One region of the Priestia sp. RMT2NF4 genome, then DNA from elsewhere that is predicted to be linked to it. Evidence: riboswitches for the same ligand, from Rfam matches in the RefSeq annotation. Region 1 holds a riboswitch; each other region holds the start of a gene.
What was found. Region 1 has a riboswitch for ZMP and ZTP ahead of ACMX9J_RS22565 (phosphoribosylaminoimidazolecarboxamide formyltransferase). Riboswitches for the same ligand answer to the same signal wherever they lie in the genome.
Positions count from the first base shown of each region.

Region 1 (3,284 bases):
AGTAAAGGCAGCAGAATGGTGTGTTAAAGCTTATTATACAGAGGTAATTGACTTCTTTCTTCATCCATTAAATGTATATGGGTATGCCATACTAACGGATATATTAAAGATAGCAATGGCCAAGCAGATTATTCATATGGATGACTTATTATCGGATGATGAAACAGTTTGGAAAAAGGTAATTGACAGTAAAGACCATGAATTGCTACAAAAAATGAAAGGCATAGGTAAAAAGATGACAAATGATGAGGGAGATTATGACATACACCAAAAGAAAAAAGTTCGGATTATTGATCCTTTTGTGTTGGTAGGGAATGGCCGAATAAAGAAAGCTACAGAGCTCTCCACCAAAGTAAGAGAATTAAATGAGTATGCTCTAGAAAAGTCCTTAAAAGGAACATTCGTTAGAGTTCTTAATACTTAGTAAAGAGAAAAGCACCTTATTTAGTTAAATAAGGTGCTTTTCTTACATGTGTGGTTGATCATAGCTGCTTTTAATAGTTGATAAAAGTGAAATATATACATGTACATATCTAAAATATAGTATTAGGTGATAATTTGTCCAGTCAAAAGGTAAGCAAAATAAAAAGCCACCTCTGGTCGTCGATAGAGGTGGCTTTTTGAACATCATCATTATGGAATTTATCTTTTATATATTAACATTTATTTCTAAAAAAAGCCATATATAATGGGGTATTGCATATGTATAAGAAACCGCATACCTAATAAAAAAACCCTTATTTATAAAGGTTTTTTCGTTTGCTTGGTTCCTTAAAGAGGCTCTATGTTAACTACGGGTGTATATCTTATACAACTTAAAAAGTGAAAAACCTACTCGACAGTAGGTTTTTCTGCTCTATTGTAGTAAGGATTTTCGCAGATGCCTCACGGCGTCTTGAGTAGTTTGCTCAAATGATAAAAAAGTATTCAATTTAGGCAAGTTGCCTGATAAAGAATGAAAACATATAGTGTAGTTAGAATGCTTCCGGCTCTGAATCCATATTTTTTAAAGACTCCCTGATCTATAAAATTAAAAAGAGCTTAGAATAAATTATTCTAAGCTCTTTTCCGATAAAAAACATTCATGACAGCTAGCTAAAGCTTATACATATAGTAAAAGACAAATTGACTAAAAAGGTGATTATTATTATTCGGAAAATACCGGTTGTTCTAGTCGGAAGCTTATTGTTAAGTATAGGAATTAATGGATTTTTAGTTCCTCATTATTTGTTAGATGGAGGAACAATTGGGATTGCTCTCATCCTTCACTATTATTTTGAATTTCCTACAGGTGTGATGATTATTATTTTGGGTTTTCCATTATGCTGGTTTGCTTGGGTTTATGAAAGAACTTATTTTTATAATAGTTTTTATGGGTTAGTTATTTCTTCTTTATTAATTGATTGGTTAGAACCTATTAAAGACCAGTTTCAGCTTTCTGTTTTTCCTAGTGTGATTTTTGGAGGAATATGTATTGGAACGGGAGTTGGTCTTATGCTTCGATATGAGACAAGCACTGGAGGAACAGATTTACTAGCCCAACTTATATCAAAGGCCTTTTCTCTAAACATAGGAATGGTTATTTTAATTATCGATGGTTTTATCATAACAGCCGGTCTTCCTTTATTAGGACCTAAAACGTTTCTTTTTTCATGTTCCACAATTTTTATAGGTGGAATGACAACTTCGTTAATTACTAAAAAAGAATAATTTAGATTATAAAATGAGCATCTTCTATCCTCTATTTTTTCCTCTTCTTGATTTTTATAAATTTAAAGGTCTCTTATAACAACTCTGAGATTGACTAAAGGGTTCTCTTTTATGGTTGGTTCCTAGAGTACCTGTTATGTAAATTAGATTTGTATATGATATATAATTTAAAAAGAAAAATTTTGATAAAGGTATTGTTAAAATTACTTTTATTATGTAAAATTTTCTTATAAAACAGACTATGTGTTACTGGCGTAAACATGGAGGACCATGAGGAAGCACATAGATAACGGCCGTACGCCTGGGCAAAGTATTTGAACATGAGTTCAAATACTTTTTTTTATTTAGAAAGGAGATTTTTAAGTGAAAGAAATTTGTTTACGATATGGGATGAATCCAAATCAAAGTGAAGCTAAAGTTCAGAATGCTAAGAACAAGCCTATTAAAATCTTAAATGGAGAAGCGAGTTATATTAACTTTCTAGATGTATTAAACGCTTTTCAACTGGTCCGGGAGCTTCGACAGGCGACTGGTCAACCTGCAGCAGCTTCTTTTAAACATGTGAGTCCAGCAGGTGCAGCTGTGTACTCTCCACTAAATGAGACACTTACTGAATCCTATTTTGTTAAAGGCTTAGACCTGTCTCCTTTAGCGACTGCTTATGCAAGAGCGCGTGGGACAGATAGGATGTCTTCATTTGGAGATTGTGCTGCTTTTAGTGATGAAGTGGATATAACTGTAGCTACTCTCCTCAAAAAAGAGGTTTCTGATATGATTGTTGCACCACGCTACACTCAAGAAGCATTAGAGATTTTGAAACAGAAAAAGAAAGGAAAATATCTAATTTTAGAAATTGATCCAAACTATGTGCCTGATCCAATTGAAAAAAGAACGGTATTTGGCATTACTCTAGAACAACAAAGAAATGATGTACAGATTGAGAAAGAAGTTTTTAATCATATTGTTACGACTCAATGTGATATCCCTGATCATGCAAAGAGAGACCTTCTTGTTGCTCTTATTACATTAAAATATACACAATCAAACTCTGTTTGCTTCACATTAGATGGCCAAACAATTGGAATTGGTGCTGGACAACAGTCTCGTATTCATTGTACAAGGTTGGCAGCTGAAAAAGCTGATAACTGGTGGTTAAGACAGCATCCAAGGGCCCTTAACATGAAGTTCAAAGAAGGCATTTCTCGTGTAGAAGTGAATAATGCCATTGATGGATGGCTGAATGATGATATTACTGAGGTAGAAAATGAACAATGGAAACGGTGTTTTGAAGAGGTCCCTGCTAGGCTAAGTAAGAGTGAAAAACAAGAATGGCTAAAAGGATTAAAAGGCGTTTCCTATGCATCCGATGCTTTTCTACCTTTCCGTGATAATATAGATCGTGCAGCTCAAAGTGGCGTTAAATATGTGATTCAAACAGGAAATTCTTTACGAGATGAACAAGTTACACAGGCAGCAAATGAATATGGAATGATCATGGCACATTCAGGTATACGTGTATTCCATCATTGAGCTATGAATTAAATATAATTAGCCCAAAAGAGCCAAGACTTATA
Region 1 covers NZ_JBLQZO010000007.1:29,779-33,062, forward strand. The annotation lists gene ACMX9J_RS22555 (HD domain-containing protein) at 1-424, shown strand, start outside; gene ACMX9J_RS22560 (YitT family protein) at 1,126-1,710, shown strand; ZMP/ZTP riboswitch at 1,946-2,024, shown strand; gene ACMX9J_RS22565 (phosphoribosylaminoimidazolecarboxamide formyltransferase) at 2,074-3,240, shown strand.

Region 2 (3,284 bases), on a different contig from region 1:
TTTTGCCTCCGAATTTTTCGCTTCCTATGTAGGAAATAAAAATCATGCACGCTAAATAGATAAGCATCCAAGCCCCGGTTAAAAATTCTTTTTTAAAGCCCACCCATTTATTTTTCGCTTGGTAATAAAAATAAACTGGCAGGCCAATTGCCATAATAAAAATCACTTCACCTGTAAGTGGCCACCTTGCCCAGTAAAGCGTCAAAGAAGCAAAAACGAAGCCGCATGGCGCAATAACTGATGCCCCTTTTAAATAAAATGGACGGTAAAAGTGTGAAGCCGTTTTTCTTAATGTTATAAGCGCTACAGGGCCCATAATATAAGAGATAAGCGTCGCTACTGAGATCACTTCTGCTAAGACACCCCATCCTCTAAATAAAAAGAGAAACAAAAAGCAGGCTGCTAAATTTAGCCACATAGCTGGGCGCGGGACATTGTAAAGTGGATGAAGAGTACCAAATATCTTTGGCAAATATCCATTTTGCTGCATCCCGTATAACATTCTAGAAGTCGTTGCCGTATATGTAGCACCTGTGCCGGAAGGAGAAACAAATGCATCTGCGTATAACACAATTGTTAGCCAGTTAATTCCAAGCGCAATCGCTAAATCAGCAAAAGGAGAATTAAAATTCAAATGATTCCATCCATCCGCAATTGATGACGGACTTACTGCTCCGATAAAAACAATTTGTAATATAATGTATACAATTCCAGCAATAAAAATTGAACCAATTACAGCTACCGGAATCGATTTATTAGGTGACTTTGCTTCTCCTGCCATATTTACAGGACTTTGAAACCCATTAAATGCAAACACGATACCTGATGTTGCCACTGCCGTTAAAACACTCGCCCATCCGTAAGGTGCTACCCCATGCTCACTTGAAAAGTTCCCGCTATGAAAACCAGCAAAAAATAAAGCCCCTGCCGTTAAACCAGGAATAATTAATTTAACAATCGTAATAAATGAGTTTGCTTTAGCAAAGAGATTTACCGTCCAATAGTTCACAAAAAAGTAAATGAATAATAACAGAGACGCAACTGCCAACCCCTTGGACGTTAAAATGCCATTGTCTACTAATTCATGAGTCCAGCGAGCCCATTTCCACGGCCAAGTACTCATATATTGCACAGATGCAATAGCCTCCACTGTTATCGTTGAAGCGATTGAAATCCAGTTAGCCCAAGCAGCCAAAAATCCAATAAATGATCCGTGTGAATACTGAGGATATTTAACCATCCCCCCTGCTTGCGGAAACATCGCGCCCAGTTCAGCGTACGATAGGGCAATGGTCAAAATAACTACCATTCCAATAACCCATGAAAAAATAGCCGCGGGTCCTGCAATTTGAGCTGCTTTCCATGCTCCAAACAGCCATCCTGAACCGATAATCGAACCTATGCCTGTCATGGTTAAAGCAAATGTTCCCATCTTCCTTTGCATATTGCTCATCCAAATCTACTCCTCTTCCCTAGGAAAATAAAAAAAACACTTGCGAAATTTTCTCAAGTGTTTGCCCAGGCGCGCGGCTTATACGCTATATGCTCCCCCATGGTCATCCATGTTGCGCCAGTCACATATAGGAATATATTTTTTATCAGTATATAACATTCATTACTATTACTCAATACACAAAAATGTTTACATTACTTTTACAAAAGTAATGAATTATTCGTAAAATTCCGAATAAATCTTCTTAAAATCTCTTCCTAATTACAAAAAACAACTAAAACTCTAACCTTGCTTATTATTTGATTCTTTTACTTCACGAGCATATCATCTTCTAAAAATTATATTAATATATATTATTCATTTACAAAATACGAATTAACATCTATATATCCATAGAATTCTTGCACTAGCCCCTTTACTTATATACAATATGAAGAAAAGATACTAAAGTAAACTGCCCACCACTTAGCTACGCTTGAAGTGGGAGACTTCTTTTGGGAAAACGTTAACACCTACATATCATGCACTTCGCAACGAATGAAGTACTTCGAGCAAACTTCTCTGTTTACGCAAGCAAAAAACAGGGAAAATTACGAAAAAAGATTGTTAGAGGGATGCTTATGAATTATGCAAATGTAAAAGTTCTTTATTTTGATGACGACGGAACCATTCCAAATCACCCTCGTCTTCCAGTTTTGTTGTATGAACACGTATTTATTAGTAAGAAAGAGAAAGTAGAGAGCATTTTTAATTCTCACAACTGGAAAAACAGCTGGGTAGGCGGCATATATGATTTTCACCATTACCACAGCAATTCTCATGAAGCACTAGGTGTAATTAGCGGATCTGCACGCTTAAAACTAGGTGGACATATGGGAGAAAATATCGTGGTGCATGCTGGGGATGTACTCGTACTCCCTGCAGGTACAGGACATATGCGTCTGCAGTCAACTGCTGATTTTAAAGTGGTTGGAGCTTATCCAGAGGGCATGGATTACAACTTACGAACAGGAAAACAAACGGATCGCCCTCACGTATTTGATGAAATTGCACAAGTACCTATTCCTACAACAGATCCTGTTTATGGCGACAAAGGACCATTGACAGAGTGGTGGAACTAGACAAGCACTTATTGTCTAGTTTTTTTATTTGCTCGTTTTTATAGCTTCCATAAATCTATATTTGAACATACAAATTCTTTTTCTTTAATGCAATAGCAATATACTTTATCTCATCGAGAAAACTACCTTTCTTCTTTTCCGTTCTTTTTTTGTTTCAAAGGCAACTGCGCTTAGGTTCTCCCCTGCTTTTTCTTCCCTAATCATTTCAAATATCTTCTTCTCATACCCTTTTTTTGTTTTTCTAAAAAAATTTTCGTAATTTATAACGAAATTTTCAAAAAACTTATTGCTTTACTATGTCAGACTTGCTATCATAGTGAACATTGTTAGATAAATTTTAGAGGAGGAGTAAAAATTGAACAGAAAATTCATAATATTTATTTTATTCATCATTCCGTTTATTGCTCAATTCGCTTTTTTACCTTTTGTAAATAACATTCATCCAATTATTTTTGGATTACCTATTTTGCATTTATGGTTATTTTTATGGGTCTTCTTAACGCCTGTGTGTACATTTATCATTTATCGTTTACAAAAATCTTGGGGGGACATTGAATAATGCAAGGAAATTTAACCGCACTTTTAATCACATCAGCAATTGTTCTTGTCGTTATCGCCATTGGCTTTATAGCAGGACGTGACAAATCATCTAGAAGCTCCGTTGAAGAGTGGGCTGTAGGGGGAAGACGTTTTGGAAGCCTGCTCGTCTG
Region 2 covers NZ_JBLQZO010000003.1:212,469-215,752, reverse strand. The annotation lists gene ACMX9J_RS14615 (APC family permease) at 1-1,453, opposite strand, end outside; ZMP/ZTP riboswitch at 1,510-1,588, opposite strand; gene ACMX9J_RS14610 (cupin domain-containing protein) at 1,975-2,574, shown strand; gene ACMX9J_RS14605 (DUF3311 domain-containing protein) at 2,930-3,133, shown strand; gene ACMX9J_RS14600 (sodium:solute symporter family protein) at 3,133-3,284, shown strand, end outside.
Region 2: linked by a shared signal. The riboswitch ahead of ACMX9J_RS14615 (APC family permease) and the one ahead of ACMX9J_RS22565 (phosphoribosylaminoimidazolecarboxamide formyltransferase) in region 1 are both predicted to bind ZMP and ZTP.

Region 3 (3,284 bases), on a different contig from region 1:
CAGATCGGTACCATGCTGTTGATAACTTGTTCTTCTGTATAATCTTCTAGCTCGTTATCAGAACCTTCTTTAGGACGTTTTTCCGTTATGTCCATTTTAATCGGGTAGCGGATAAAGTCTGAATACTTTTTAATGATTTCTTTTAAACGATACTCTTCTAGATACTCATCATACGTTTCATCTTCTGTATTTTCTTTAATTTTTAAAATAATTTGAGTTCCGACCGTTTCTTTTTCGCAAGGTTCGATTGTATAACCATCAGCACCAGTAGATTCCCATTTATAGGCTTCATCGCTGCCTAACGCTTTACTAATTACGGTTACGACATCTGCCACCATAAACGCTGCGTAAAACCCAACGCCGAATTGGCCGATAATCGTGTGCCCATCCTTTGTTTCATTTTCGTTTTTAAATGCAAGAGAACCGCTTCTCGCAATTGTGCCCAAGCTGCTTTCAAGCTCTTCCTGCGTCATGCCAATTCCAGTATCCGTAATGGTTAAGGTACGGTTAGTTTTATCGGGTGTTACTTTTATGTAATAGCTTTCTTTGTTAAAACGCAAGGAGTCGTCTGTTAAAGCTTTGTAATAAATTTTATCAATTGCATCGCTTGAATTTGATAGAAGTTCTCTCAAAAATACTTCTTTTTGAGAATAGATGGAATTAATCATCATCTCTAATAATCGCTTTGATTCGGCTTTAAATTCTTTTTTTGACATAAGAAGTTCTCCTTTCCAAATAGGGCTTACAAAATAATTAGCACTTGAATAGATAGAGTGCTAATCACTCTTTTTATTTAACATGTATTAGGGTATTTGTCAATATATTAGGAGATTCACCAAAGAGATTAAAAATTAGACTGAAAAAAGCAAACTTTTAAAAAAAGGTTGAACGTTCTGAAAGAGTTTGCTAGAATATACTTAATTTCAAAGACTATATGTGACTGGCGAAACGCGGATAACCGTGAGGAAGCATATAGTGACGTAGCCGTTCGCCTGGGCAGAGGTAAGGGATTAATACATATCTCTTACCTCTTTCTGTTTAGGGGGAGAGGATATAGAAGTTATCAGACATGTAGGCTAAAAAACCAGACTTTTAAAAAAATTAAAAATGAAGTTCCTTTATCCAAAGGTAAAAACATGTAAAACTACGATGATAATCAGAGGAGAGTACAAAATGAGCACATTAACATTAGAAAAAGTACAAACAATCAAAACATTAAACAACATTGCACAAAAAGGTCTAAATGTTTTTAATCAAGAAGGTTATCAAATTGACAACGACAGCGAAAATCCAGATGCGATTGTCGTGCGTAGCTTTAACATGCACAGCATGGCATTTGACCAAAATTTAAAAGCTATTGCACGAGCTGGAGCAGGGGTTAACAATATACCGGTGGACGCTTGCACGGAGCAAGGTATCGTTGTATTTAATACGCCAGGAGCTAATGCAAACGCAGTAAAAGAAATGGTTTTAACTACAATTATGGCTTCTTCTCGTAACTTATTTGCTGGAGTTGAATGGACAAAAGGATTAGACGGCCAAGGTGATCAAATTCCTAAGTTAGTTGAAGCAGGTAAAAAACAGTTTGTTGGAAAAGAAATCAAAGGTAAAACATTAGGCGTTATTGGTTTAGGTGCAATTGGTGCTCTTGTAGCAAACGACGCGCTTGATTTAGATATGGACGTAATTGGTTTTGATCCATTCATTTCTGTTAATACAGCTTGGAATTTGTCTCGCAACGTACAGCGTGCAATGTCTCTAGAAGAACTATTTGCAGCATCTGACTATATTACGGTTCACGTTCCATTAACGGACGATACAAAAGGTGTTTTCAATAAAGAGACGTTTAGCATCATGAAACCAGATGTTCATATTTTGAACTTCTCACGCGGTGAGCTTGTAAACGAAGAAGATATGAAAGCTGCTCTTGAAAGTGGAAAAGTTGGTCGATATATTACAGATTTCCCAAATCAAAATGTCTTGAACATGAAAAATGTTGTGCCAATTCCTCATTTAGGGGCATCAACTCAAGAATCAGAAGAAAACTGTGCGGTAATGGCAGCACGTCAAGTGAAAAATTTCTTAGAAACAGGAAACGTTAAAAATTCAGTGAACTTCCCGAATGCATCTCTTCCTTACACTGGGAAAAAACGCGTAGCTGCTTTCCATCACAACGTACCGAATATGGTAGGACAACTTACGCAAGTATTCTCAAACTACAATTTAAACATCGCAGATATGGTGAACAGAAGCCGCGGTGAATATGCGTATACAATGATCGATATTGACAATCAAGTAAGTGACGAGATTGTGCCTGAGCTAGAAGAAAAAATTGGTCAAATTGAAGGAATTATTACAAGTCGCATTATCTAATTTGGTTATCATCCTATTTTAGTGTTTCAGCCCTAACTTTTCTAAGTTAGGGCTGTTTTTACATGGTACTTATCTTCATATCATTTCCTTCATTCCCATAGCATATAGAAATACCTTTAAAGAGGTGAACGTTTTGTCAGGAGAAATGATAGGGATTTTGATAGGGTCACTCATCGCGCTGGCAGGAACTTTCATTACGTCTGTCGTAGCTATAGCGGTGTCGAAAGAGCAATACAAGCAAGAGCTTCGCAAAGCATTTATCCAAAAGAAAGTTGATGCCTATACCCATGTGTGTCAGGTTATTTTAGCTATAAAAAATGATTTACTGACAATAACCGTTTCTTCAGCCGGCTTAAACTGGACGGCTCAATCTATTAACAAACTAGCAGATGTATGTATTACGGAAGGACTGTGGATCGATGAAGAAGACAGCAAAAAGCTGGAGGTTCTGCAAAAGCAGCTTTCAAAGTTTGTATTGGATGAAATAGAACTGTCTAGACATGATATCCTCACAACCTGTTATGAAATTATTGAGTATTGTGAAAAAAAGGTAAGGATTCTTCATTTTATGACTACAAAAGAATAGGTGATTACTACTTTAAGAAGGGATAGTAGACGGATTAAAAAAGCATCGGAATATAAAGTCAAAAAACAATCCGTTTATACGCCAGCAGTCGACGAGGGCATTAGTAAGGAAAGGGCCAAGAGGAAATTTTTTTTGTAAAAGCGATAGGAAAAGATAGACTCAGTACCGGGTCTATCTTTTTGCATTTATATAAAGATTAAATATATTTATATATGCATGTGTCCAAGTATTTACAGAAAAAACTCATAAAATATAATACAAAAAGGAGATGATTGTATGTCAAATTACGAGTCGAACAAACCGTATATTAAAGCGGTGAATATAC
Region 3 covers NZ_JBLQZO010000001.1:592,793-596,076, forward strand. The annotation lists gene htpG (molecular chaperone HtpG) at 1-716, opposite strand, end outside; ZMP/ZTP riboswitch at 927-1,005, shown strand; gene ACMX9J_RS02950 (phosphoglycerate dehydrogenase) at 1,174-2,373, shown strand; gene ACMX9J_RS02955 (hypothetical protein) at 2,498-2,959, shown strand; gene ACMX9J_RS02960 (DUF6143 family protein) at 3,236-3,284, shown strand, end outside.
Region 3: linked by a shared signal. The riboswitch ahead of ACMX9J_RS02950 (phosphoglycerate dehydrogenase) and the one ahead of ACMX9J_RS22565 (phosphoribosylaminoimidazolecarboxamide formyltransferase) in region 1 are both predicted to bind ZMP and ZTP.